Regions from separate parts of the Enterocloster bolteae genome, predicted to be linked through region 1. Evidence: predicted binding sites of a transcription regulator. Region 1 holds the regulator's gene; each other region holds the start of a gene.
The links. Region 1 encodes Rex, which represses fermentation and respiration genes when NADH is low (regulators of the CRP and FNR family bind a similar motif). Its sites were predicted from a motif close to ATTGTTAANTANTTAACAAT; they were not measured.

Region 1 (9,955 bases):
TCCCTGGATGACCATATTGATTGTCATGGTTCCCTTTGCCGCCAGGTTTAATAAGTGGACAGGCGGAAAACCCGAGGAAATAGATGTGATTGCCTCAAGGCTTGATGAGACAAAGAGGGAAAAGCAGATTCCTACTTCTCTGGATCTGTTCATGATTATGGGTGTGGGCCTTGTGATTGTGGCGTTCGGCTTCCATATGGGCGACTTTTTAGGAGCGCTGATACCCGCAGTGCCCGCCCAGGTATGGCTGTATCTTATGGTGACAGCCATCGGCGTCATCATCGGCACCACCACGGAATTCGGCTATATAAACGGTCTGGAGCTGATAGGAGGAACGCTGGCTATCTTTGCCCTTTCCGTATCATCCTCCAATGTGGACTTAAGGAGCTTTGCCAATGCAGGCGTATTCTTCCTGTCCGGCGTGACTGTGCTTCTGATACATGTAATCATCATGTTCCTGGTGGCAAAGCTTATGAAGGTAGATTTGTGTACACTGGGAATTGCAAGCATCGCCAATATCGGCGGCGTGTCGTCGGCACCGGTGGTTGCGGCTGCTTATGGTAAATCCTATCAGTCTATCTCCGTTATCATGGCAGCTATCGGCTCCATGATTGGAACCTTTGTGGGCCTGGGCATGTGTAACCTGCTGCTTATGATGGGGTAGACAAGAGAGGGGGCCTGAGGGTATGATAGATACCATCAGGCGGGACGCATCCTGCGGGTATGCGTCCCAATAAATGATAAGTAACTAAGAAAGGTTGGTAAGGAAACATGTATGATTTCGACAGGACATTTGACAGACATAATACGGAGGTAATTAAGTGGGACCGGCTGGAAAAAGATTTTGGCCGGAAGGATCTGATTCCCTTTGGAATCGCGGACATGGACTTTGAGACACTGCCGGAGATCACCCGGGCCATGACGGAGAGGGCAAAGCATCCGACCTATGGGTATACGTTCCCGTCGGAGGGGTACTACGAGAGCTTTATTGAATGGAACAGAACGCGCAATCACTTTGACATAAAGAGGGAGGAGCTGATTACTATTCCAGGCGTTGTCTGCGCATGTTCCTTCATCATCTATGCACTGACGGAAAAAGGGGACAAGGTGATGGTAAACACGCCTGTTTACGACCCGTTTTTTAAGGTGATTGAGCAGCAGGAGAGGACCCTGGTGACCTCATCCCTGAAGCTTGAACATGGACGGTATGAAATGGATTTTGAGGACATGGAGGAGAAATTCAAGGAGGGGGTTAAGCTCTTCATCCTTTGCAGCCCCCATAACCCGGTGGGCCGTGTGTGGACCATGGAGGAGCTGACCAGACTCAATGATTTGTGCAGCCGCTACCATGTTCTGGTATTTTCGGACGAGATCCACTCGGATCTGGTTTTTCCGGGACACAAGCATATTCCTTACCAGACAGTGAACCAGGATGCGGCGGGGCGCAGCGTCACTGCCATGGCTCCCAGCAAAACCTTTAATATTGCCGGTCTTAAGTCCTCTGTCCTGATTATCAAGAATCCGGAACTGTATAGCAGGGTGAACAAGGTGGTCACCGCGTTTCATGTGGGAGTGGATCTGTTCGGACTTAAGGCCTTTGAGGTGGCCTACCGCCATGGGGCAGCCTATGTGGATGAGCTGAATCAGTACTTATATGAAAATGCGCAGTTTGTGGCAGAGTATGTGGCGGAGAACCTGCCTGCGGCAAAGACATATGTCCAGGATGGAACCTATCTTATGTGGCTGGGTTTTACGGCACTGGGATTAAGCCAGAAGGAACTCATGGAAAAGGTGGTAGGGGCAGGTGTGGCGCCCAATGACGGTTCCCACTATGGAATAGAAGGAAATGGATTCCTTCGTATCAATATCGGTACACAGAGAGCCATGCTTAAGGAAGGCCTTGAACGGCTGAAAACCATATTTGGCTGATGATGTGTGAGCGGATCTGAGAAAGGAAGTGTGACAGGATGCAGGGGTTACTGAATGAGGTGCAGGAATACAGGGACAGGATGGTGGAGTGGAGAAGGAATATACATTCCTGTCCTGAAACCGGATTTCATCTGCCAAAGACATCGGCCATGGTGGCGGGAGTGCTGGAGAAGCTGGGATTTCAGGTGCACACCGGATTTGCAGAAAGCGCTGTCCTGGGAATCCTGGAAACAGGCAGGCCGGGAAATACCATAGCGGTCAGGGCGGATATGGATGCCCTGGGGATGCAGGATGAGAAGGATGTGCCTTACCGCTCTGCCAGGGATGGGGTATGCCATGCCTGCGGCCACGACGTACATACAGCCCTTTTGCTGGGGCTGGCATCCTATCTTTCAGAGCACAGGGACCAGATTCCCGGCGGATGCGTCAAACTGATTTTCCAGCCTGCCGAGGAAGGTCCTGCGCCTGGCGGGGCAAAGCTCATCGTGGATTCAGGGGTGTTGGACGGCGTGGACGCCATATTCGGAGCCCACTGCCAGCCTCAATATCCGGCAGGTGTGATGGGATGCAGGTACGGAAGCTTTTTTGCCAGCGGTGATTTTTTCGAGGTAAAGCTTAAGGGAACCGGGTGCCATGCGGCTTCGCCCCATAAGGGGAAGGACCTGATATCCATTGCCATGGAGATGATTCAGGCCATACAGAATATAGGTTCCAGGGAAATACCGCCCATGAAGACAGCCGTTATCTCGGTATGCTCTATAAACGCCGGGGTACTGTCCACTAAAAATGTCCTTCCCTCAGAGCTGACCTTTGGAGGAACCTACCGGGCCCACGACGGTCAGGTGAGGGACTATATAGCAGGCAGGCTGGAGCAGATTGTAAGAGACTTAAGCCGGATGAACGAAATCACCTGTGAATTTGAGGATTCCTTTGCGTTTCCCTCCTTTGCCAATGACAGAGATATCACGGATACCATTTACCAATCCGCGGCAGAGGTATTGGGACAGGACAAGGTGATGAAGCGTCCGGAGCCTGAGATGGGATCAGAGGATTTTGCCTGGTATACCAGGAAATACAAAGGCGCCTTTTTCTTCTTCGGAGTGAAGAATGAGGAGAAAGGACTGACTGCCAGTCTGCATAATCCCAGATTTGATATTGATGAGGATGCCATGGTTCCGGCTTTGGCTGTCTATATTAACACACTGTACCATCTTCTGGAAAGGCAGGATGTATGAGCGCGAAAGACAATGCAGCAGTAGAAATGACAGAAGTGAAAAAAACAGAATCAGAAATGAAAAACAGGTCCATGGTGCTGTGGGCAATCCTGAGCCTTTCCATGGCCAATGCCCTGGTAGGAACTGGCATATCGCCTGCCCTGGGTGTCATACGCCAGAGTTTTCCGGATGCGCCCGGAGTGCTGGTGCAGATGATAGTGTCCCTGCCGTCCCTGATGGTAATTGCCGTGGCCATTCCCTTTGCATGGCTCAGCAGACGCTATTCTGTCCGGAAGCTCTGCGCTGCGGGACTGGTCCTGTTTCTGGCCGGCGGCCTTATGGGCGGTCTGGCTTCCGGAATTTATACCCTGGTCCTGACCAGAATCCTGATTGGAGCCGGATATGGGCTGATGATGCCCCTGTCAGTGGGGCTGCTGTCCTATTTCTTCACCAGGGAGGAACAGCACCGCTTAAATGGCGGCATTGTCATCTGGTCCAGTGTCTCATCCATCATATGCATGGTGCTGGCCGGGTACCTGGCTGCCATATCCTGGCGGGCGGTGTTTCTGGTGTATCTGTTTGGAATACCATGTCTGTGGCTGTGCCTTAAGCATATTCCTGATGTGACGGTCACCGGCGCCGGGGGAGCAGCGGGAGATGACAGGGCGCGCCGGGCCAGGGGGAATCTTGGCGTCATCAGGAAAACATGGGTCTATGGGGCCGGAACCTTTGTGGTGTTTGTAGGTTATTTTGCCATACTGAACAACTGTTCCTCCATCATTCTGTCGGAGGGCCTGATCAGCGGGGAAAAGGTGGGGATCATCATGTCCTTCCAGACTGTAAGCTCCCTGGTGACAGGGCTTTACATAGGAAAGCTTAAGAAACTCCTGGGAAGGTATATGGGCACCTTCATATGGCTGTGCTCCATTGGGGGACTGCTGTCCCTGTACGCGAAGAACAGTCTGGCATTGACCATGCTGGGACTGGTTCTGTTTGGAATTGCCCTTGCCTCGGCAGTGGGAACCTTTAACGCGGAGGCGTGTATTGCCTGTGAGAGGGATGAGTCCCTGGCGGCAGGCTCTGTCATCATGTTCATGAGAAGCCTGGGACAGTTTTCCTCACCCCTGGTACTGGGATTTATGGCCCGGACTGCGGGAGCTTCGGATATACGCTTCCCATATGAGGGCGCGGCCCTGCTGTCTGTTGTCATGATGGGGGTGTTCTGGGTAAACGGGCTGGTGAGAAGCAGCCTGAAAAAACAGGCGGCCTGCTGAAACCAAAATTTAGCCCGGAGTCCAGCACGGGATTCGGCCCGGGGTTCAGCCCGGATTTCAGCCCAGGGTTCAGCCCGGATTTCAGCCCAGGGTTCAGCCCGGAGTTCTGCCATGATATAAAAAGCTCCCTCCATGAGAGACAGAGAAACGTGTCTTTCATAAGGGAGCTTGTTTTGTAGTTATACAGTGAACCGGGTTCCCGCTGTCACAGCTCATCCCCTGCATCCCCGTCCTCATCCATGCCTTCCGGGGGATCGGATGGTTTCAGCACCCTGGTCATAAGACCCATGGCGTACATTACGATGGGAATGAACACCAGGGAGAAGATAACCGCCATGAGATAATTCTTCGGCGCGCCCATGACAGCCAGCACAATGGCCAGAATAAACAGTCCTGCCAGCAGGACGGCCCCCAAGAGGGCAAATATACGTTTCAGTTTCATTGAACAGCTCCTTTCTGCGGCATCAGGCCTCCTCGGCCAATTCTTCCCAGCTCTGGTACAGCTTTTCCAGCTGTCCGGCTATTTCCTCTTTTTCCTTATTCAGTTCCATAAGCCGGGGCACATCGGTGTACACCTCTTCCAGGGTGAGGAGGGCGTCGATCTCGCTGTCCCTGGTCTCCAGGGCGTGAATGGACTCCTCTGTTTTTCTGAGCTCGTTCTGAATCCTGCGTATACGGGCCTGTTCTTCCTTCTGGGCTTTCCATTCCAGCTTCAGGTCGTTTGGGGAACCCTGGGACGGCCGGTCCGGGGACTGGGAGGAACCGGACACTGCGGATGTACGGCTGTTCCTGGCTGCAAACGCGGCTTCCACCACATCCTTTTTCTCCAGATAATAGTCATAGCTGCCGATATAGTTAATCAGGGACTGTCCGGTCAAGTCCAGAATTCTGGTGGCTGTGCGGTTGATGAAATACCGGTCGTGGGATACATAGAGTACAGTTCCGGTGTAACGGCACAGGGCGCTTTCCAGGATTTCCTTGGAGGTGATGTCCAGATGGTTGGTGGGCTCGTCAAGGAGCAGGAAATTGGCGTCGGAAAGCATCAGCTTGGCCAGGGAGACCCGGCCCCGCTCGCCGCCGCTTAAATCGCGGATCAACTTGAACACATCATCCCCTGTAAAGAGAAAGGACGCCAGGGTGTTGCGGATCTGGGTATTGTTCATGCTGGGATAGGTGTCCTGGATTTCGTCAAACAAGGTCTTATCCATATGAAGGACCTGGTGTTCCTGGTCGTAGTAGCCGATGTGCACCTTGGAGCCCAGACGTATCTCGCCGGCATCGGCGGGCAGCAGCTGGTTGATGATTTTAAGGAGAGTGGTCTTGCCGGTGCCGTTGTTGCCGATGATGGCCACCCGTTCCCCGCGCTTGATTTCAAAATTTACGTCTGTGAACAGGGTCTGGCTGTCAAAGGACTTGCTCAGGCCGGTAACGGTAAGCACATCCTTGCCGCTTTCCACATCCGGCTCCAGCCGGATATCCATGGAGTCGTCGATGTCTATGGGCTTTTCCAGCCGGTCGATTTTATCCAGCATCTTTTCCCGGCTCTCGGCCCTGCGGATGGATTTTTCCCGGTTAAAGGATTTAAGCTTGGCAATGACGGCCTCCTGGTGCCTGATTTCCTGCTGCTGATTTAAGTATGCCCGGATTCTGGCGTCCCGAAGCATGGCTTTTTTGTCGCTGTAGGCCGTGTAATTGCCGCTGAACACGGTCCCGGTTCCATTGTCCAGCTCCACGATTTTTGTCACCACCCGGTCCAGGAAATAGCGGTCATGGGCAACGATGATTACGCTGCCGCTGTAGGTCTTAAGGTATGTCTCCAGCCAGGCGATGGATTCCATATCCAGGTGGTTGGTGGGCTCGTCAAGGAGCAGGATGTCAGGCTTGGTCAGCAGAAGCTTGCCCAGGGATACGCGGGTTTTCTGGCCCCCGGACAGGGCGTTGATGGGCTTTGAAAATTCCTCCTCGGCAAAGCCAAGGCCCTTTAATACGCCGGTGATTTCACTGCGGCAGGCATAACCGCCCTCCAGCTCAAACTGGTGGGTCAGGCGGCTGTATTCCTCCAGCATGTTTTCTAAACCTTCGCCGGACGCGCTTTTCATATCCAGTTCCAGGGAGCGGATGCGTTCTTCCATCTGAAGGATGGGGCGCTTGACCTCCAGCAGGGCGTCGTGGATGGTGCTCTCGCTGTCCAGGTCCTGGTGCTGGGCCAGGTAGCCGATGGAGGCCCCTTTGCTCAGGGCCACGCACCCCTCGTCACAGGCCAGTTCCCCGATGATGATTTTGAGGAGAGTGGACTTGCCGGCGCCGTTGATTCCGACAATGGCTGCCTTTTCATGGTCCTCCAGGTGGAAGGAAACCTGCTTTAATATATGTTTCTCTCCAAATGATTTGCTTATATTGCTGCATGATAAAATCATGGTAAACTCCTTTAAAAACGACATATTTAGCTCTCCCAAGTATAATATACGGAGACGATTTTTTCAAGAACATATGTAAACGGTTTGACATTTTTTTGACGTGTGTTTATAATAGAACTATTAAGGTTTTGACAGAATTGCACAATGGGAAGGTGGATACATCATGGAACGCAAGGAGATTTCGAAGGCAGTCATATCCAGGCTGCCCCGTTATTACCGTTATTTAGGTGAATTAATAGAGGAAGGTGTGGAGCGCATATCCTCCAATGAGCTGAGCGCCAGAATGAAAGTGACCGCGTCTCAGATCCGTCAGGATCTGAATAATTTCGGCGGATTCGGCCAGCAGGGCTACGGTTATAATGTTAAGTACCTCTATTCAGAGATCGCCAAAATACTTGGGATTGACAGACAGCACAATGTGATCATCATCGGAGCAGGAAACCTGGGACAGGCCATTGCCAACTATACGAATTTTGAGCGCAGGGGCTTTGTTATCAGGGGAATGTTTGATATTAACCCCAAACTGATCGGCCTGGTCATCAGAGGGATTGAGATTCGCTCCGTGGATGATTTGGAAACGTTTATCAGGGAGAATGAGATTCAGATTGCTGCTCTGACCATCCCGAAGACAAAGGCGCCGGAGATTGCGGACCGCCTGGTAAACGCGGGAATCAGGGCTATCTGGAATTTTGCCCATACGGATTTGGTGGTACCGGAGGATGTGGTGGTGGAGAATGTGCACCTGTCCGAGAGCCTGATGCGTCTTTCCTACCGGGTCAGCAGCATGTATGACCTGCAGGAGGAGAAAAAGAACGCGTTAAAGTAAATGTTTAGGAAGACAGCACCATGATACTTGGAGTTGGAACAGATTTAATTGAAATCAGACGCATGGAAAAAGCCTGTAAAAAGGATTATTTTGTGGTGCGTACATTTACGGATATGGAAAGCCGGCAAGCAAAGGGGTCCGCCTCTAAGCTGGCCGGCTCTTTTGCTGTGAAGGAAGCGGTTGCCAAGGCTTTGGGGACAGGGTTTCGGACCTTCATGCCCATCGACGTGGAGGTGCTCAGGGATGATATGGGAAAACCCTATGTCCGCCTTTACAGAGGGGCCCTTAAGCGGTTTCAGGAGATGGGAATGGAGCGTCTGGAGGTGTCCATCACCAATACAAGGGAATACGCCATGGCGTTTGCAGTGGGAGAAGGAAGGATAAAGGAGGTACAGCCAAATGAGGATGCTGGTAACGGGAAAACAGATGAAGGCCATTGACGCATACACCATCCACACCATAGGAATCCCCTCCCTGGTCCTGATGGAGCGGGCAGCTCTTAAGGTGGCCCTGGCAGCGGAGCGCCTGTGGGAAAAGGGGGATGTAATCTGGGCGGTGTGCGGCACCGGCAACAACGGGGCCGACGGTGTGGCGGCAGCCAGAATGCTTCATCTAAAAGGATATCCGGTGCGTGTATTTCTGGTGGGAAATCCGGATAAGGGAACAGAGGAATTCAGGACGCAGCTTAAGATTGCAGGCAACGTGGGACTTTTCACTCTGCCGTGGCAGGAGGGGGAGAAGGAAGAATGCGGCCTTCTCATAGACGCGGTGTTCGGCGTGGGACTGAGCCGCCCTGTGGAGGGGGATTACAGGCAGTGTATCGAAATGCTTGCGTCCAAGTCCATCCGCAGCACTGTGGCGGTGGATGTGCCTTCCGGCATTCATGGGGATACGGGAACTGTCATGGGCATAGCCCTGTGGGCGGACCTGACGGTTACCTTTGGATGGGAGAAAACCGGGACAGCCCTGTATCCGGGCCGGGAGTACGCGGGCCGGGTGGAGGTGGCTGATATCGGATTTCCCGGACAGGCCCTGGAGGCGGTGAAGGAAGCAGAGGGGACGGCGGCAGGAGATTTTGCCGTTACCTACAGTGATGATGATTTGAAACGGATACCCAGGCGCCCTGCCTATTCCAACAAGGGAACCTTTGGAAAGGTGCTGATTGTGGCAGGCTCTAAGAATATGTGCGGGGCCGCCTACCTGAGCGCTTTATCCGCATACAGGACAGGGGCGGGACTGGTAAAACTGCTTACGGTGGAGGAAAACCGTCAGATTCTCCAGGAACGCCTGCCTGAGGCCATCATAGCCACCTACACCCCTGACCAGCTCATGGAGGGCAGGGATGAATTCAGGAAGATGATAGAAGCCCAGATGGAATGGGCTGACGTGGTGGTGCTGGGACCGGGACTGGGAAACGGACCCTATGTGGAATATCTGGTGGAGGATATACTGACCAGCGCGTTCGTGCCTGTCATCATTGACGCCGACGGCCTGAATGCCATAGCGGGTCATCCATATCTTACCTCCTACTATACAGAGAACATTATCGTGACGCCCCATCTGGGAGAAATGGCCCGTCTTACAGGGGAGGGAATCGATCAGATTAAGGAGAACCTGGCAGCCACGGCCCTGGAGTATGCGGGCCGCTACGGCCTTACCTGCGTGTTAAAGGACGCCGCCACTGTGACTGCGGGACGGGACGGGAACCTGTACATCAACTCCAGCGGCAACAGCGCCATGGCAAAGGCAGGCTCCGGCGACGTGCTCACAGGCATCATAGCAGGTCTGATAGCCATTGGCATGGAGGAAGAGGAGGCGGCCTGTCTGGGTGTATATCTTCATGGACGGGCAGGGGACGCGGCTGCCTCTAAAAGCGGCGCCCACAGCCTGCTGGCTTCGGAACTGGCGGATGCTGTTGGCAGTGTGATGACCATGGTGTGACGGTCATGGTGTGCGGCTGGGGTGTGACAGTCATGGTGTGCGGCTGGGGTGTGATGGCCATGGTGTGCGGCTGGGGTGTGACAGTCATGGTGTGACGGCCAGGGCGTGACAGCCAAGGTGTGACAACTGCGGTGCAGCATCCGTTCCGCCGCGCCAAATAATAAAATGAGATTGAAAATGGGCCGGAACAGAGGCCCGTGACACAGGAGGCAACAACAATGAATTCTTACAGCAGAGTTTACGCATCCATTGACCTGGATGCGGTGGAATCCAATATGAGGGCAATGAAGGACAGTCTGCCTCCTTCCGCTTCCATGATCGGGGTGGTAAAGACAGACGGGTACGGACACGGGG
Region 2 (9,955 bases), 670 kb from region 1:
CTATGGTAAATACCTTGACAAACTGAGTGCCGCTGGCCATGGTAAGGGTGGTATCAATGCGGATGGACAGGTATTTGCTGTTGTCTGTCACCACTTTATACTGTGAATCCAGGCCATAGTGCCCCTCTCCGTTGTCCCTGGACAATTCTTCCTCGTACATGGCGATAAGCTCATTGCCGTAATCCTCTATGGATTTGTTGGCCGGTACCTGGGCGCCCTCGGTCCCTTCAATCGTCACCTGGGGAACCTTGATATCTGCCTCAAAATTATCTTTTTTATCTTCATAGGTGCGGAAGGTTACCACCTTTGCAATGGATCCAATGACCGGAATCTGTTCCATGGCATTGGCAAGGGCCGGAGTGGCGTTGGCCAGCACGGTAATGGCAATCATGGCAGCGGCAGCGGCCCCGCCTGTTTTTTTTGCGAATTTCATGATAATCACACCTTTCTGTTCTTTTTTTGCCTGGGCAATGCCCGCAAGCATGCGTTCCTTTGCTTCCGTTGGAACCGGTATGCTTTCATAATCTGATTTCAGCTTATCCATCGGTCTGTTTTCTTCCTGTTTCATGAGCATGGCTCCTTTCTGAAAAATGGTTCTGGTTTGCGCCCAAGGGCATTGGCTCCAGTTCCAGCCTTAGTTTTTTCAGGGTACGGTAAAGCCTGGCCTTTACTGTATTGAGATTTTCACCTACTATATCAGCAATATCTTCTAATTTAAGATCCTCAAAATACCGCAGTATGATGACGGTCCTGCTTTTGTCATCCAGCCGTTTTATCATCTGTTTTAAGTCCAGGTCCTGGTAATGGTCCTCTGTGGGAGTCTCCGGCATTTCTTCTGTGGGTGTTTCTTTCTTTTTCCTGCGCAGCATATCCAGGCTTGTGTTGACCACGATCCGGTAAATCCATGTGGACAGGTAGTCTTTATTTCTGACCCCTTTGCAGTCCTTAATTGCCCGATAGGCGCTTTCCTGGACTACATCCAGGGCATCATCCTGGTTTCGCATCAGCTTAAATGCCAGGCGGTAGTAGCGTTCATAATTTTCTGTAAGGAGACGTTCTGTTTCCGCCGTATTGTTGTATAAGCCCATGTATCTGCATCCTCCTTTCGTATCCTTCTGACTGTTAGACGTCTGAGGCGGGGATAAAGTTGCATCTATTTTAAGATTTTACAGATTGGTTTATAAAATGCAACATCCATTGTGTTTTAAGCTGAAAAATGTTATATTGTTCATGTGACAGAATCAGCGGAACATGAATCAATGAAAGGTGTACGAAAGGATGAAAGAGGAACGGACCAACGATATAGACAGGATGAGAGAATACGAAGATATCCGGCAGGTACCGCTGGAGCCCAACAGGCCTGCGTCAGGCCGGCAGAATCCTCCTGTGGGGGATTCCTACATAGGGGGCAGGCCCAGACGAGAGCGGATTTCCAGGAGAAAGCCCGGTATAGGAGATGGGGCGCCGGAGGCCAGAACGTCTGCAGCCAGAACATCTGCAGCCAGAAAGTCTGCTGACAGAACGGCGCAGGAGGTCCAGAACACCGGAAAGAAGGCTGACCGGTCCCAAAGAAGTAAAAAAGCAGGAAATTCAGGCTCAGGAGAACACCGGAACCGTTCGGGCAAAGGCGTGTCCTTCCTTGCACTTTTGCTGGTGCTCATATTGGGCGCCGGCGCCGGTCTGGGCGGAGGCTATTACCTCTGGGGATGGGAGCGGCCTTATACCGTGGATTTGAAGGCGGTGGAGGTGCCGGATTATGTAGAGCAGGATTTTATAAGGAAGAATATATTTTCCAGACCGGACGTGGGGCGTCAGAAGGTGGATAAGATTGTCATACACTATGTGGCCAATCCCGGCTCCACGGCCAAGAATAACAGGGACTATTTTGACAGCCTGGCTGACCAGGACCCGCAAAAAAGCGGTTCGTCTGCCAGCAGCCATTTTGTGGTGGGGCTGGAAGGTGAAGTTATCCAGTGCATCCCTGTAAATGAGATTGCCTATGCCAATGCCCCTTTAAACAACACCACAGTCGCCATAGAGGTGTGCCATCCGGACGACAGCGGAAAGTTCAATGATGCCACCTATGAATCCCTGGTGGATTTGACAGCCTTCCTCTGCAGGCAGCTGAAACTGACGCCCGGGGACGTTATACGCCATTATGATGTGAATGAAAAACTCTGCCCCAAGTATTATGTGGAGCATGAGGACGCATGGGAGCAGTTTCTTAAGGATGTAAAGACGGCCATGAAGACGGAAAGTGCGGGATGAGGTGCATAGACATATTAAACTAAATACATAAATATAATAAATGCCGTACAGTCTTGAGGTAAAAGATTGTACGGCGTTTTCAGACGCAGACGGAAACTTCCGGCTAAAGAGGAATGAATTCCGGCTTTCTGCCATGGTACACGGTAAAATATCTATAACCGCAGTCAGACAGCAGTTCGCGGCAGGTGTCAAAGGCATAACCCACATATTCCGGGGTATGGGCGTCGGAACCAATGGTTATCATCTCGCCTCCCAGCTCCCGGTAGCGCATGAGAATCTTCCGGCAGGGATTGGGCTGGCCCAGGCCGTACTTGAAACCGCCTGTGTTGCACTCCAGGGATTTGCCGTTTTCAATAAGAATCTTTAAGAGAGGGTCAATCCACTGGCTCAGATGCCGGTAGTCGTAAAAGTCATTCTGGTGGGGAGCGTAGCGCACCGCATAATCCAGATGGCCAAAGGAATCAAAGGTGCGGCACAGGTCTCTGACACGCACCAGGGAGGCTTCAAAGAAATCCTCAAAGCCGGGCACCTCGCCCCGCTTGTTCCAGTATTCCGGGTCATATGGGTCCATGCTCTTTACAAAATGGCTGGATCCGATGATGAAATCAAAGGAATCCCCATAGCGCTTTACAAAGTGATCCAAATATTCCTTAAGATGATCCTGAAGTCCCAGCTCGATTCCGATGTTGATGCGGATGCGGTCCCTGTACTCTGCCTGGAGCATGCGCAGGGACGTGAGATAGGTGGGGATATCCAGGATAAAATCACAGTCGCAGAATCCGGAATCGTAGTCGTGGTGGTCGGTAATGCACATCTCCTTCATGCCCAGTTCTATGGCTTTCTCAATCTGCAGGCTGATGGGGGTGTTGGAGTCACCGGAAAATTCAGTGTGCAGATGGCAGTCGTATATCATCGGAGCTTCTCCTTTGCTTCTATATAAATAATAGCTTCTTAATAAAAAACAGCAGTATTTTTATTAATACCGGCATTTTCATACGCATTTCATAACAACATTATAGCAGAAAATACCCGAATGGCAAGATTCCAGTCTTTTCTTCGTATAAAAAGGTCAAAGATCCGTAAAAATAAAAAAAGGACTTGCCATTTCTTTAGAAATTGATTACAATAGAGAGAAGTTGATTAATATTTAACAATAATATATTTTTTAACAAACTAGGAGGAATTGAATCATGGCAGTAAAAGTAGCGATTAATGGATTTGGACGTATTGGACGTCTGGCTTTCCGTCAGATGTTCGGAGCAGAAGGTTACGATGTAGTAGCTATCAATGACTTAACCGATCCTAAGATGTTAGCTCATCTGTTAAAGTATGATACAGCACAGGGTGGATATGCCGGCGTTTATGGCCAGGGTCTGCACACTGTTGAGGCTGGAGAGGATTCCATCACTGTAGACGGCAAGAAAATCACCATCTACAAGGAGCCAAAGGCTGCTGATCTTCCATGGGGCGAAATCGGCGTAGACGTAGTTCTGGAGTGTACAGGATTCTACTGCTCTAAGGACAAAGCTCAGGCACACATCGAGGCAGGCGCTAAGAAAGTTGTTATCTCCGCTCCTGCAGGCAATGACCTTCCTACTATTGTATACAGCGTTAATGAGAATGTACTGACAGCTGATGATAAGATTATCTCCGCAGCTTCCTGTACAACAAACTGCTTAGCTCCTATGGCTAAGGCTCTGAATGATTATGCTCCTATCCAGAGCGGTATCATGTCCACCATCCACGCTTACACAGGCGATCAGATGATTCTGGACGGACCACACAGAAAAGGCGATTTAAGAAGAGCAAGAGCCGGCGCAGCTAACATCGTTCCTAACTCCACTGGTGCAGCTAAGGCTATCGGCCTGGTTATCCCAGAGCTGAACGGCAAGTTAATCGGTTCCGCACAGCGTGTACCTGTACCAACCGGTTCCACCACAATCTTAACAGCTGTTGTTAAGAAGGCTGGTGTTACAAAGGAAGACATCAACGCAGCTATGAAGGCAGCTGCCAGCGAGTCCTTTGGATACAATGAGGATGCCATCGTATCTTCCGACGTTATCGGCATGAGATATGGTTCTCTGTTCGATGCAACACAGACCATGGTAGCTCAGATTGCAGATGATCTGTATGAAGTACAGGTTGTTTCATGGTATGACAATGAGAACTCCTACACAAGCCAGATGGTAAGGACAATCAAGTACTTTGCTGAGTTAGGCTAATTGTGACAACAGGACAGTAATTTCTAAGTAGACTCATGAAGGGTCCGGTCGTTTGGGCCGGGCCCTTTGTTCGCCAAATGTATCAATGACTCTGAAAGGGGAAAGAAATATGTTAAACAAGAAAACAGTTGATGATTTAAAAGATTTACAGGGAAAAAAAGTACTGGTACGCTGTGATTTCAACGTTCCGTTAAAGGAAGGCGTTATCCAGAACTATAACCGTATTGACGGAGCCATCCCTACCATAAAGAAGCTTCTTGACCAGGGCGCCAAGGTTATCCTGTGCTCCCATTTAGGCAAGCCAAAGGGCGAGCCCGTTCCGGAGATGAGCCTTGCTCCTGTTGCTCCTGCTCTGAGCGAAAGACTGGGCGTAGAGGTTAAGTTTGTGGACGATCCAAAGGTAACAGGGCCTGAGACACAGAAGGTAGCTGCTGAGTTAAAGGACGGAGAGGTTCTGCTTCTTCAGAATACCCGTTACAGAGTTGAGGAGACCAAATTCAAAGACGGCGATGCTGCAAGCGAGGCTTATGCAAAAGAGCTGGCTGACCTGTGCGACGGCATTTTCGTAAACGACGCATTCGGCACAGCCCACAGGGCACACTGCTCCAACGTAGGCGTTACCAGATTTACCAAGGAGAACGTGGTGGGATACCTGATGGAAAAGGAAATCAGGTTCTTAGGACAGGCGGTTGAGAATCCGGTTCGTCCATTCGTGGCCATTCTGGGCGGCGCCAAGGTTTCCGATAAGATTAATGTAATTAACAACCTGTTAGACAAGGTTGACACCCTGATTATCGGCGGAGGTATGGCTTACACCTTTGCAAAGGCACAGGGCCAGGAAATCGGCAATTCCTTATGTGAGGCAGATAAGCTGGACTATGCACTGGAGATGATTAAGAAGGCAGAAGAGAAGGGCGTTAAGCTGCTGCTTCCTGTTGATCATGTGGAAGGAAAGGAATTCTCCAACGACACCGAGCATAAAGTAGTGGATGTAATTGACGCAGGCTGGTCAGGATTTGACATCGGACCTAAGACCATCGCGCTTTACAAGGAAGCACTGCAGGGCGCCAAGACGGTTGTGTGGAATGGACCTATGGGCGTGTTCGAGTTCTCCAACTTCGCAGAAGGCACACTGGAAGTATGCCGTGCGGTTGCTGAACTGGCAGATGCCACCACGGTTATCGGCGGCGGCGACTCTGTCAATGCTGTGAAGAGACTGGGCTTTGCTGATAAGATGACCCATATCTCCACCGGCGGCGGCGCTTCCCTGGAATTCCTGGAGGGCAAGGAACTGCCAGGTGTGGCTGCAGCTGACAACAAAGCTTAATTCGGTTTTCCCATAAGTGATTACAGTGTGAAAGGGAGAGGTAAAATACAATGTCAAGAAAGAAAATTATAGCAGGCAACTGGAAGATGAACATGACTCCGTCAGAGGCGGTTGCCCTTGTAAACGAGTTAAAGCCATTGGTAGCGAATGAGGATGTGGATGTGGTATTCTGTGTGCCTGCCATTGACATTATTCCTGCTATGGAAGCAGCTAAGGGATCCAATATCTGTATCGGAGCCGAGAACATGTACTATGAGGAGAAGGGCGCTTATACAGGCGAGATTTCTCCCAACATGCTGGTAGACGCCGGCGTTAAGTACGTAATCATCGGTCATTCAGAGAGACGCGAGTATTTCGCAGAGACAGATGAGACCGTGAACAAAAAGGTGTTAAAGGCCTTTGAACACGGCATCACACCGATTGTCTGCTGCGGAGAGACACTCACACAGAGGGAGCAGGGAATCACCATTGACTGGATCCGCCAGCAGATTAAGATTGCATTCCTGAATGTGACAGCTGACCAGGCTAAGACTGCGGTTATTGCTTACGAGCCAATCTGGGCAATCGGAACCGGCAAGGTGGCTACCACAGAGCAGGCTGAGGAAGTCTGCGCAGCTATCCGTGTATGCATTGGAGAGATTTACGATGAGGCTACAGCTGAGGCAATCCGTATCCAGTACGGCGGCTCTGTATCCGCATCTTCCGCTCCGGAGCTTTTCGCACAGCCGGATATGGATGGAGGACTGGTAGGCGGCGCTTCCTTAAAGCCTGACTTTGGCAAGATTGTAAATTACAACAAGTAATAACGGAATGTGTGCCCTGCTCCTGACCGGAGCGTGACCCAATGCGGGATTCACGCGCCATAAGGCGGCAGGGCATTTAAAACAGAAGGAGATTGAAAATGAGTAAAAAACCAACCGTATTAATGATTTTAGACGGCTACGGACTGAACGATAACTGCCAGCACAACGCTGTATGCGAGGGCAAGACTCCGGTTATGGACCAGCTCATGAGCCAGTGCCCCTTTGTAAAGGGCGAGGCCAGCGGCATGGCAGTGGGACTTCCCGAGGGACAGATGGGCAACTCTGAGGTAGGTCATCTGAACATGGGAGCAGGTCGTATCGTATACCAGGAACTGACCAGAATCACAAAATCCATTCAGGATGGGGACTTTTTCCAGATTCCGGAGTTCCTCACAGCAATTGAAAACTGCAAAAAACATGATTCTGCCCTTCATATGTTCGGGCTGGTGTCTGACGGCGGCGTACACAGCCACAACACCCATATCTACGGCCTGCTGGAGCTGGCTAAGAAGAACGGCTTAAAGAAGGTTTATGTACACTGTTTCCTGGATGGCCGCGATACGCCTCCTGAATCAGGAAAGGGCTTTGTGGAGCAGCTGGAAGCAAAGATGAAGGAGATCGGCGTAGGCGAGGTAGCGTCTGTCATGGGACGTTACTATGCCATGGACCGTGATAAGAGATGGGACCGCGTGGAGTTGGCTTACAACGCTCTGACAAAGGGCGAAGGAAATCAGGCTGAAAGCGCTGCTGCAGGCATCCAGGCTTCTTATGACAGCGGCAAGGCAGATGAGTTCGTCATCCCCTTTGTGGTGATGAAGGACGGCAAGCCTGCGGCCACCATCCAGGATAAGGATTCCGTGATTTTCTACAACTTCCGTCCGGACCGTGCAAGGGAGATTACCCGTGCATTCTGCGACGACAGCTTTGACGGCTTCCCAAGGGAGAAAAGGCTGGACCTGGTGTATGTATGCTTTACGGATTATGATGAGACCATCCAGAACAAGCTGGTTGCCTTTAAGAAGGAGAGTATCACCAATACCTTTGGCGAATTCCTGGCAGCCCACAAAAAGACACAGGTAAGGATTGCGGAGACTGAGAAATATGCGCATGTGACCTTCTTCTTTAACGGCGGTGTGGAAGAACCCAACGAGGGTGAGGACCGCATTCTGGTTCCTTCTCCAAAGGAAGTTGCAACCTATGATTTAAAGCCTGAGATGAGCGCCAACGGCGTGTGCGATAAGCTGGTGGAAGCCATCAAATCCGACAAATACGATGTCATCATCATCAACTTTGCAAACCCTGACATGGTAGGCCATACCGGGGTAGAGGACGCAGCCATCAAGGCCATCGAGACAGTGGACGCCTGCGTGGGCCGTGCAGTGGAGGCCATCAGGGAAGTGGACGGCGTCATGTTTATCTGTGCGGACCATGGAAATGCGGAGCAGCTGGTGGACTATGAGACCGGGGAGCCATTTACAGCTCATACCACTAATCCGGTACCATTCATCCTGGTAAATGCAGACCCATCCTGCAAGCTGCGTGAAGGCGGCGCCCTGTGCGATATCGTTCCCACCCTTATTGAGCTCATGGGAATGGAGCAGCCTAAGGAAATGACCGGCAAATCATTGCTGGTTAAGTAAGAAGAATGAAGTGAGAATAAATATGCGTAAAAGCCAGCTCCGAATGTCCGGGGCTGGCTTTTTTGGCCGAAGAGTGCTGGATTAGGCGCAAATGAATCTAAAATCAGTCAGACGACAGCATGCCTTGGGCGGACTTGCTGGGCCGATACCGTATCATTTGTATCATTGCCGGTGTCCGGGGCTTTTTTTCGTGTCTGTTCTTCCAAAGCCGCGGCGCCCGCTTTATGCACAGGCTGTTCAACTCCGTCTGCTTTGGCGATATCTGGTCCGCTTGCAGAAGAACTGCCGGCAATCACTTTCTCAGCAGCGGCCTTTTCAGCAGCGGCCTTTTCAGCAGCGGCCTTCCCAGCAGCGGCCTTTTCAGCAGCGGCCTTCCCAGCAGCGGCTTTTCCAGCAGCTGCCTTATCAACAGCTGCCTTTCCCGGAACGCTTCCGGATAACTTGATGGAAGCTTTTGCGCAGGCAGGCCCTACCATTTCATACAAAAGCCCGCTGGACAGGATGATGGTTGAAAGCAGCTGGCCGCTTTCGGCAGGGAGCATGCGCTGCCCCAGCACAGCCAGGCCGATGGAAACGCCGGCCTGAGGAATCAGCGCCAGGCCAAAGTAGCGGCGGATTTCCGGTGAAGCGTGGGTAACCGCGGCGCCCAGGGCGGAACCGGTGTATTTCCCGGCAATGCGGACCAGAAAGTAAACAATACCGATCACGCCGGCAGCTGCCAGGCTGGGAATGGAAAGCCTCATACCGGAAAGCACGAAGAACATCACCAGGAGGGGAGGCGTGAACTGGTTTAACTGCTTAAATAAGTGTTTGTTGCCGCTGGCATTGATATAGGCTGCGCCGGAGGCCATACATGCCAACAGGGGAGAAACATTAAGGGAAGTACAGATTCCGGCCACGCCCATAATGGTGACACAGGCCAGAACCAGGCTGTGGTCCTTGCTGCGGCGCTTGTGTATCAGCCTGCTGAGCACCACACCGGATAGTCCTCCCAGCGCCAGGGCCAATAAGTTAAAGAGCACCGGAAAGGCAATCTGCGAAACCGTCACAGAGCCGTTTGAGGAGCTGGCCTGGACAAAGGCCGCGCACACGCTGAAGGCTATCAGGGACACTGCATCGTCCAGGGCAACCACCTGCAGGATGGTGTCCACAAAGGGCCCTTTGGCCTTGTACTGCCGGATGGTCATAATGGTGGAGGCAGGGGCCGTGGCGCAGCCGATGGCTCCCAAAAGCAGACTGAAGGACAGGGATAACCCCATAATCAGCATGACAATTGTGATAAAGATGCCTGCGGTCAGGGATTCAAACAGGGTCAGAATCACCATTTTCTTTCCATTGGCTTTCAGGGATGACAGTTTGAAATATTTTCCTACTCCAAATGCGATAAATGCCAGGGCAAGGTCTGTGATAAAATCCATCTGTCCAATATATTGTGAAGGGACAAGATTCAGGCACCAGGGCCCGATGATGACTCCCGCAATAATATAACCGGTAACATTAGGCAGGTGAAGCCGCTTTGTGATTCGTGTCAACAGAAAGCCGGATGCCAGCATGACTGCTATGGTCAATATGATTCCTGCTGCTCCCAGGTTTGATAAAAATAGTGCCATAATCAACACTCCTTTCTGCGTTTTTTTGTTTTGCTTGATTATAGTAGTGTTTGGTGATAAAATCAAATGATATTATTTGATTGGG
Region 3 (9,955 bases), 1.7 Mb from region 1:
AGCGGAATACCTCCATCCAGTCCTTCAGGCATTTTTCGCGTATGAGCTGTTTCAGACGGTTTACAAAATTCAAATCCCCGTTTTCCCCCAGAAGAATCTCAATCAGGTCCGCGTTATCATATACTAAGGAATATATTTCATTGAATATGACAGAAGGGCGCTGTTTTAGATCCACGGCGTCATGTTTACAGACCAATTGGTTGAAATCTTCCTGGAGCTCTGCTTCTGTTTTTTCCAGAAGGTCAAACACATCCTTATAGTGGAGATAAAAGGTGCCCCGGTTTAAGTCCGCCATGTCGGTCAGCTCCCGAACCGTGATATCCTGGACCTTTTTCTCCTTGAGCAATGTTATAAGACATTCACGAAGCTGTCTTCGGGTCTTACGCACCCGGCGGTCCACAGGTTCAATGCCCATTATCTGTTCCTCCTTTTGTTTATGTGGGTTTGCGTGTATTTACAAAGATTTAACAATTGTATTTTGCACAAAAATGGAAAAAATGTTGATTAACCATCAAAATGAAGGAAATTAATCATTGTATTTTTGCCATAATTTATTATAATCCATTATAGTCAATAAATAAACAAAAGTCAATTAACAAAATGGACGTTGTTTAACAGTATAAAAGGTGTATAATGGATATATATATAAGGAACGGGGGCAAATGGCATGAGATATAGAATATGTGCAGTCATTCTGGCTGCTGCGGGAGCTCTGTGGGCCTTTGAGGGGACCGGACCCGTGACGGCTCTGGCAGATGAACAGGCGCAGGAGATAAGCGTTTCATTTGTACCGGGCTGGAACCAGACAGAGGGAATATGGTATTGGCTGGAACCGGATGGAACTTTACACAGGGGATGGCTGCAGGCAGACGGAAGGTCCTATTACATGGATGAAATTGGGGCCATGGTTACAGGCTGGCGGGAAGTGGATGGGGAGTGGTATTACTTCCACGAAGATGGGGGCATGAACCTGGGAGAGCTGATACTGGATAACGGGAAATACGAGTTTTCAGCACAGGGAGCCCTGGTTTCGGCCGGCTGGGTGGAAAATACAGGCGGAGGGGCTTATGACGCAGGATGCTACGACCATATGGCCCAGGATTTGTTTGACCAGCTGAATGAGGAAAAGAAGTATTTATTCTTTGAGGAATATCCGGACCGTGAGGATGAATATGACGGTGATATGCACCGTGTCTATGACCGGTACGCGGGCTTTCAGATGGATATGACCCTCAACAAGGCGGCGGACCACAGGCTGGAGGGAGCCATGGCAGGGGGCTATGCAGATGACAGGATTCCCGGAGAAGGTACCATTAACGATTACCTCTCCGTTATCAACTACAGAAGGAGTGCTTCCTGTCTGGAGCTGTACGTGAGGGACTGTGAGGACGCGTCAGAGGCCTTTGATAAAATAAAGGAAAAGCTGGATAAACGTTTCCAGTCAAAGACCGACCGGAAGTATTCCCTGGAATATTACCGCAGCCTGGGGATGGCCCACAGGGAAAAGGACGGGAAGCAATATTTTGTGGTGATTCTGATGCGGTGAGCGTAAGGATTTTGTGGAGGAATATTGAAGCAAATTGCCGGAGCGGAAATTTCGCAGCGGTAATGCCGGAGCAGAAACGCCGGAGCGGAAATTTCGCAGCGGTAATGCCGGAGCAGAAACGCCGGAGCGGAAATTTCGCAGCGGTAATGCCGGAGCAGAAACGCCGCAGCAGAAATACCGGAGCAGAAATACCGCAGCAGAATTGCGCGGCACAGGGTATAAGGCCTGCAGGGCACAGCCGCAATGGGCGGCAGCATAAGGAGCATGGAAATATGGGACAGAAGCTGTTTGGCAGAATCAAGGACAGAATGCACAGGGTAAAAGGCCGGGAGCCGCAGGAGGGGGATAAGTTTTCCTTCCGTATGGCCCGGTTTATCATACATAAAAAAGGCTGGATTGAGAGCGTATTTGTGGCAGGGTGTGTTTTCTCCCTGATAGCGATGCTTTTTGTAAATGTGAATTATGACCTGACGGAGTACCTGCCTGCATCGGCCAGATCCTGTATCGGACTGGACCTGATGGAGGATGAATTCGGATATCCGGGCACTGCCAGGCTGATGATTAAGGATGTGAGCCTGTATGAGGCAAAGCAGTACAAGGATAAACTGGAAGCAGTGGACGGGGTGGACCAGATTCTCTGGTGCGACAGTACGGTAAATATCTATTCAGGCGAGGATTTTATACGCCAGAAGGATATTGAGGACTACTACAAGGACGGATGTGCTGTTATGGACATCACCTTTGACCAGGGGGATACGGCAAAGAAGACATCCCAGGCCATTGATGAGATGAAAGCTATTACAGGCGATAAGGGATATTATGTGGGAATGGCTGTACAGAACAAATCCCTGACGGAAAATGTGGAGAGCGAGATGAACCTCATTCTTACGGTTGCCGTCATTATGATATTTGCGGTGCTGTGCATCAGTACCACCGCCTGGTCGGAACCATTCCTTTTTCTGCTGGTTATGGGTGTGGCTATTTTGCTGAACCGGGGCACGAATATTTTTATCGGGACAGTCTCGTTCCTCACCAATAATGTGGCTATGGTGCTGCAGCTGGCCACCTCCATGGACTACTCTATTTTCCTGCTGGATGCATTTTCCAGGGAAAAGCAGAAGGGGCTCTCAGAAGAACAGGCCATGATCAATGCCATTGACGCTGCTATCAACTCCATATTTGCCAGCAGCCTGACCACGGTGGTGGGCTTTCTGGCATTGGTATCCATGAAGTTTACCATTGGATTTGATATGGGACTGGTGCTGGCAAAGGGAATTGTGTTCAGCCTTATAACCGTGCTGTTCTTCATGCCGGCTATGATTCTCAAATTTTCCAGGTGGAATGATAAGACCAGGCACCGTCCCTTCCTGCCCTCCTTCCGGAAATTCAGCGAATGGGTCTACAGGGTGCGTTACGCATCCCTTATCATTATGCTGATTCTGGCGCCGCCCGCTTATGTAGCCCAGGGAATGAATGATTTCCTGTACGGCAACAGCGCGGTGGGAGCCAGCGAGGGAACCCAGGTCTATGCGGATGACCAGGTAATCTCCCGGGAATTTGGAAGAAGCAATATGATGCTGGCCATGTATCCCAATACTTCGGCTGTAACGGAGAAAGAGATGTCAGATGAGATAGAGGATCTTCCCTATGTGAAAAGTGTGACGTCCATGTCCAATACCCTTCCGGAGGGAATACCCGAGGAGTTCCTGCCATATTCCGTTACCAGTGAGCTCCACACAAAGGATTACTGCAGGATGCTTATTTACATACGGACCAAGACAGAGAGCGACCAGGCATTTAAGGGCGCGGATGAAATACGGGATATTCTGGAGCGGTATTATCCGGAGAATTCCTATCTGGTGGGGGAAACACCTTCCACACAGGATATCAAGACTACGATTACGGCGGATAATTCCAGGGTAAACTTGTTATCCATGCTGGGCGTGTTCCTGGTGGTCATGTTCAGCTTCCGGTCCTTTGCCATACCTATGATTGTCATGGTGCCCATTGAGGCTGCGATTTTTCTCAATATGGCCATGCCTTACCTGGCAGGGGATACCATGGTGTTTATGGGGTACATCATAGTGAGCAGCATCCAGCTGGGAGCCACGGTGGATTATTCCATTCTGCTCACCAACAATTATGTGTCCTGTAGAAAGTCCCTGGAGAAGAAGGAAGCGTGTATCCAGGCGCTGATGCTGTCCTGTCCCTCTATTTTTACTTCGGGAACCATTATCATATTGGCTGGATATATCATTCATTTCATATCAACCACAGCGGCTATAGGGGACCTGGGCCATTTGATTGGACGGGGGGCGCTGTTCAGCGTGATTCTGGTGCTGACTGTGCTGCCGGCCCTTCTGGTGCTCTTTGACCGTATCATTACCAGCAATGAATGGGACCGCCTGCAGAAGTATCTGAAACGGCGCCATGAAAAGCGCAAAGCCCTGATAAAGGCAGGAATAGGTACCATTGTCAACAAGGCGTCCGCATTGAAACGGACTGATTTAGAACCAGCGGAGGTGGAAAGCGATGAAAATGAAATATAAGAGAATCATGGCAGCGGGAATGGTCTTTGTCATGCTTTGCACCGGCACTGGCAGCGCGCCTGTATACGGAGCACAGCCTTCTGTGGACGTGGATGAAACTATGTATGTGAACCTGGACTATTACGGCAGGGTGGATAAGATTAATGTGGTAAAGGGGGTGGGCCTCAACGGCCAGACGGAATTTATGGATTACGGAACCTATGAAAATGTGATTAACATGTCTAACAGCATCGAACCTGTGCTGGGGGACGGAATGGTGACGTGGCAGCTTCCGGAGGACCAGAGGGGAAGATTTTATTTTAAATGCTCTGTGGATAAAGGCATGATGGTACTGCCCTGGGACTTTGACGTATCCTACAAGCTGAACGGTGTACCCATGGACGGCGATAAGCTGGCAGGAGCTTCCGGGCTGATTGAGATCAATGTGAAGGCAGAGCCCAATGACAATGCCGGGGAGTATTACCGCAACAACATGATGCTTATGGTGGCTGTGCCCGTGGATATGAGCAAATGCTACAGCGTGGAGGCTGAAGGGTCCCAGACCCAGAACCTGGGTGAAACCACAGCGGTGGTATTTACCGCCCTCCCCGGGGAGGATGGGGATTACACGGTGCGCATCGGCACGGACAGCTTTGAGACCATTGGCGTGATCATGGCCATGGTACCGGGTACGGTGGAGGATCTGGAACATATCAAGGACCTGAAGGAAGCCAAGGATACGTGGCAGGATGCAGGGGATGAGCTTTACGACAGCCTGGAGCAGCTGGCAAAGTCTGTGGAGAACATGCGGCAGGGCGTGAACCAGGTCCGCCAGGGTATGGACTCAGCGGAGAGCGCCAGACAGAAGTGGAGTAATTCCAAGGACAGCATACTGGCCGGAAATGACCAGACGCTGGCAGCGCTTACATCGGTGTCACAGCAGATGGATACCATGATTCCCCATCTGCAGACAGCCAAGGACTGTGCCGAGGTGGTTCACAGCAGCATGAATGACATTGTCAACACGCTGGGAGACATGCAGGACCCTTTGAGAAAGCTGCAGACCAGACTTAAGAACATAGAAAACAGCGCAGGCGGTATCAGCAGCGATTTGCCGGAACTCCAGAAGACCATGGAATCCATCATTGCGCTGGATACCCAGCTTCAGGCATCCCAGGACACACTGCTGACGTATCTCAGTCTGTATAAGAGTTCCAGCACCAAGGCCAGAAGGCTCTATGACGAGGAGCTGGATGAGGAAGAACTGGAAAACATGGAGGATGTGGATTACGGGACATCAAATGGCGGGAGCCATTCGTCATCCGGCGGAGGCAGCAGCCAGGAAAACACCCAGAATAATAATCAGGGGAATGACCAGGGAAGCGGAAATTCCGGCGGCAGTACGGAGGGGAAAGATAACCCGGATGGAAGTGCCGGAGGAAGCGGAAGCACAGACGGAAACGGAAGCACCAGCGGAACTGGGAGCGGGAGCGGAAATGCGGACGGAGGCGCAACCGGGAGCGGAAGCGGAGCCGGAAGCGGAAATACAACCGGAGGCGCAAGCACGGACGGAAGCACAACCGGGAGCGGAAGCGGAAATACAACCGGAGGTGGAAGTACGGACGGAAGCACAACCGGGAGCGGAAGCGGAAATACAACCGGAGGCGCAAGTACGGACGGAAGCGGAACTGGAGCCGGAAGCGGAAATACAACCGGAGGCGAAAGCACGGACGGAAGCACAACCGGGAGCGGAAGCGGAAATACAACCGGAGGCGGAAGTACGGACGGAAGCACAACCGGGAGCGGAAGCGGAAATACAACCGGAGGCGCAAGTACGGACGGAAGCGGAAATACAACCGGAGGCGAAAGCACCAACGGAAGCGCAACCGGGAGCAGCAGCGCAAGCGCAGCAGAAAGTGGAAATTCCAGCGGAAACTCCGGCAGTAACACCCCGGATACAGGCACTGCTATTAGCTCTGCCATAAATACAGGAAACACCGGCCTGGCAGGCCTGGCGGCCACCGCATCCATAGAGAAGAAAAACATCCCTCTGGTAAGCAGTATCGACCAGCAGGCCGCCGCAGAAGCCGCGATAGCCATTGAACAATCCCTGTATGACAAGGTGGCAGTCCTTCAGGATTTATCTGCCCGGAGCAAATCCCTGACAGACAAGATGGCGAACCTGATGGATGACACGTCTGATTCTGCGAAATACAGCGCCGAGATAGTTGACAATATGGATTATCTGATTGAGGATTTAAAGGCCCTCAATGATTCTCTGGACGTATATTATCCGGATCTCCAGACTGCCCTGGATGACTCCCAGGAACTGGTAAGGCGTACCACAGATGCCCTCAACAATGGAATCAGCACCCTGACTATCATCCAGAACACATTAAAAGACAGCAGCGATGATTTTGACGCGGCTGCCAGGGACAGCCTGCGCGGCAGTATGGAACTTCTGGATAAAAGCCTGAACATCCTGGACAGCACCACGGTGATGCGCCAGGCCGGACGCACCATGAAGGATACCATTGACAATGAGCTGGATAAGTTTGATACAGATAACCGTTTCCTGTTTATGGATCCGTCCGCAGACAAGGTATCCTTTACCTCGGACCGGAACAAACCGCCCAAGACACTGCAGATTGTCATGCGCACCGATGAGATCAGCGTGGACGACGACACGGCCAAGACCGCGGATGCAGAGGTGGAAAAGGCCAAGGAAAGCCCCTTAAGGCGGATGTGGAATGTGCTGGTACAGATGTGGAAGGCAATGGTAAGCATTTTCAAAAACAGGTAGAAGCCTGTCTCAAAATTTGATATACTGTCCATAGAAGCAGCGGGCAGTGCAGCGCAACCAGGGCTGCACTGCCTGTTGTGGCGCAGGGATATGTTACAAAATACACAGGTACCGGAGGGTTTCCGTGCAGTACCTGCCGCAGGAGGAATACCATGGCCGTTACAGGAAAGCAGGAGAAAACAAAATACAAGCTGGCTGAATCCGTTAAGGAGTGCATGAAGACAGCGCCCGTGGATAAGATTACGGTCAAAAATATTGTGGAGGGCTGCGGTGTGACCCGGCAGACCTTTTACCGGAATTTTCTGGACAAGTACGATCTGATAAACTGGTATTTTGACAAGCTGGTGCTTCAGTCTTTTGAGCAGATTGGCATGGGGCATACGGTGGGGGAGAGCCTGACCCGGAAGTTTGAGTTCATTCTCAATGAAAAGGTGTTTTTCACAGAAGCGTTCCGCTCCGATGACAGGAACTCATTAAAGGAACATGATTTTGAACTGATTCTCCAGTTTTATACGGACCTGATTGCAAGAAAAACCAGCCAGCCTTTGGGCCGGGAGCTTCAGTTCCTTTTGGAGATGTACTGCCAGGGCTCTGTATACATGACGGTGAAGTGGGTTCTGGGAGGCATGAAGGACACACCCCGGGAAATGTCGGATAAGCTGGTGGAAGCCATGCCGCCAAAGCTGGCAGAGGTGTTCGGAAAATTGAAACTGCTTTAAGCCCCGGAAAGTCCCGGATATCCCCAGCCGCAGCAGAGACAGAACATGGTGATTATGCATAATCCTAAATGGTGAAACTGCACAAAACTTAAAGGAAAGTGACAGACAGGGATGTTTGTCACTTTTATTTTAAAACAGGACTTGTTATAATATTAACAAAAGCAACCAGGTAAATCCACGGACACTTAAGATGGGTCCGGCGGCATACTGTCAATGTAAAGGAGAAGAAAATCATGGCAAACAGAATCGTATTAAACGAGACATCCTATCACGGCGCAGGTGCAATCCAGGAGATTGCAAATGAGGCAAAGGCAAGGGGATTTAAGAAGGCTTTTGTATGTTCCGACCCTGACCTGATTAAGTTCAATGTAACCTGCAAGGTGACAAAGGTACTGGAGGATGCAGGACTGGCCTACGAGATTTATTCCAATATCAAACCTAACCCGACCATCGAGAACGTGCAGACCGGCGTTGCGGCTTTCAAGGCATCCGGAGCCGACTATATCATTGCCATTGGCGGCGGTTCCTCCATGGATACCTCCAAGGCTATCGGCGTTATCATCACCAACCCTGAATTCGAGGATGTGAGAAGTCTGGAAGGCGTTGCTCCGACCAAGAATCCGTGTGTGCCGATTATTGCAGTTCCCACCACAGCAGGCACCGCGGCGGAAGTTACCATTAACTACGTGATCACGGATGTGGAGAAAAAGCGTAAATTCGTATGCGTGGATACCCATGATATCCCGGTAGTGGCAGTGGTTGATCCGGAGATGATGTCTTCCATGCCCAAGGGACTGACAGCAGCTACCGGTATGGATGCCCTGACCCATGCAATCGAGGGCTATACCACAAAGGGTGCCTGGGAGATGACCGACATGTTTAACTTAAAAGCCATTGAAGTAATCGCCCGCAGCCTGAGGGATGCGGTGGAGAACAAGCCAGAGGGCAGGGAAGGCATGGCTTTGGGCCAGTATCTGACCGGAATGGGATTCTCCAACTGCGGTCTGGGCATTGTGCACTCCATGGCTCATGGCCTGGGCGCTTTATATGATACCCCCCACGGCGTTGCCAATGCCATCATCCTTCCAACCGTCATGGAATACAATGCGCCATGTACAGGAACCAAGTTTAAAGACATTGCCATTGCCATGGGCGTGGATGGTGTTGAGAATATGACACAGGAGGAATACCGCAAAGCAGCAGTGGACGCGGTAAAGAAACTGTCCGCTGACGTGGGAATCCCTGCTGACTTAAAGGAAATCCTTAAGCCAGAGGATGTGGACTTCCTGTCACAGTCTGCCATGGATGATGCCTGCCGCCCGGGCAATCCAAAGGATCCGTCCTTTGAGGATATCAAGAACCTGTATCTGTCACTGATGTAATTACATATACAGCCGCCTACGGCACAAAAAGGCCGCAGGACATGCCCCTGTTAGGGTATGTCCCGCGGCTTAACATTTGCCTGCGGCAAAGTCCTGCATGGGCCGGGAAACAGTCTGCGGCAAAGTCTGTTATCACCCCTGCAGCCACGCCTGTCCAGGTGCCAATTTCTCGCAGAATATACGGCCCTGGTCTTTTTCATATTTTGCCTGATGATATTTAAAAAGCATGTTTTTGTCGGGCATTTGGCCCAGGATTTCGATTTTACCGGTGACGTGGGACATGGCGTAGCGGATGCATTTGCCCTGGCCGTTCTGCATGTTTTTTGCCTCTTCCACAATGCGGCAGCCCTCTGTCAAAGGAATCTGGAACTGACTCTTTACCCCGGATACGGGACGGCACTGGAAAATGTAATAGGGAATGACACCGTATCTTGTCAGATTCTTTAACAGGGTTCCGAGACTCCCTGCGTCATCGTTGATTCCTTTTAACAGAACGGTCTGGTTCTTTACAATGATACCAGCGTCCATCAGGCACCGGATCGCTTTTACTGCTTGCGGAGTCAGTTCATTTGAATGGTTAAACTGGGTCACCACATAGATTTGTTTGATTTTTGTATAGCGGGCCAGAATATCCAGAAGTTCCGGGTCATCATAAATCCGCATAGGCAGCACCACCGGGGTGCGGGTGCCGAAACGGATTAGATCCAGATGTTTAATGGAGCTGAATGCCTCCAGATACCGGCGTATGATTTGATTGCTGTTCAGAAAGGAATCCCCGCCGGATATGAGCACATTGGTTATTTCAGGGTGGGAGACGATGTAGGCAGCCATCTGGTCCACATTTCCGGCTGTTTCGCCGCCGGAGATTCCCACCAGCCGCTTGCGGAAGCAATGCCTGCAATACATGGCGCACCGGTGGGTGGACAGGATGAGCGCCGTCTGCCTGTACTTGTGCTGCAGGCCGGGCAGCACTGTGT

Region 2: a site for Rex is predicted at 3,404-3,423, ahead of gap (type I glyceraldehyde-3-phosphate dehydrogenase). Genes of this name have one in related genera too.
Region 3: a site for Rex is predicted at 7,737-7,756, ahead of fucO (lactaldehyde reductase). Genes of this name have one in related genera too.

What each region holds. Positions count from the first base shown of each region.
Region 1 is NZ_CP022464.2:2,880,965-2,890,919, forward strand. Features, by position in the region: gene CGC65_RS13380 (DUF819 family protein) at 1-664, shown strand, start outside; gene CGC65_RS13385 (MalY/PatB family protein) at 772-1,929, shown strand; gene CGC65_RS13390 (M20 metallopeptidase family protein) at 1,968-3,164, shown strand; gene CGC65_RS13395 (MFS transporter) at 3,161-4,417, shown strand; gene CGC65_RS13400 (hypothetical protein) at 4,623-4,859, opposite strand; gene abc-f (ribosomal protection-like ABC-F family protein) at 4,882-6,834, opposite strand; gene CGC65_RS13410 (redox-sensing transcriptional repressor Rex) at 6,998-7,660, shown strand; gene acpS (holo-ACP synthase) at 7,681-8,100, shown strand; gene CGC65_RS13420 (bifunctional ADP-dependent NAD(P)H-hydrate dehydratase/NAD(P)H-hydrate epimerase) at 8,060-9,601, shown strand; gene alr (alanine racemase) at 9,820-9,955, shown strand, end outside.
Region 2 is NZ_CP022464.2:2,212,193-2,222,147, forward strand. Features, by position in the region: gene rsiV (anti-sigma-V factor RsiV) at 1-568, opposite strand, end outside; gene CGC65_RS10395 (sigma-70 family RNA polymerase sigma factor) at 537-1,088, opposite strand; gene CGC65_RS10400 (peptidoglycan recognition protein family protein) at 1,279-2,268, shown strand; gene CGC65_RS10405 (histidinol-phosphatase HisJ family protein) at 2,372-3,181, opposite strand; gene gap (type I glyceraldehyde-3-phosphate dehydrogenase) at 3,459-4,490, shown strand; gene CGC65_RS10415 (phosphoglycerate kinase) at 4,600-5,817, shown strand; gene tpiA (triose-phosphate isomerase) at 5,868-6,620, shown strand; gene gpmI (2,3-bisphosphoglycerate-independent phosphoglycerate mutase) at 6,719-8,260, shown strand; gene CGC65_RS10430 (cation:proton antiporter) at 8,368-9,870, opposite strand.
Region 3 is NZ_CP022464.2:4,627,896-4,637,850, reverse strand. Features, by position in the region: gene CGC65_RS21475 (TetR/AcrR family transcriptional regulator) at 1-415, opposite strand, end outside; gene CGC65_RS21470 (hypothetical protein) at 668-1,546, shown strand; gene CGC65_RS21465 (efflux RND transporter permease subunit) at 1,819-4,095, shown strand; gene CGC65_RS21460 (hypothetical protein) at 4,079-6,877, shown strand; gene CGC65_RS21455 (TetR/AcrR family transcriptional regulator C-terminal domain-containing protein) at 7,030-7,596, shown strand; gene fucO (lactaldehyde reductase) at 7,830-8,978, shown strand; gene CGC65_RS21445 (KamA family radical SAM protein) at 9,111-9,955, opposite strand, start outside.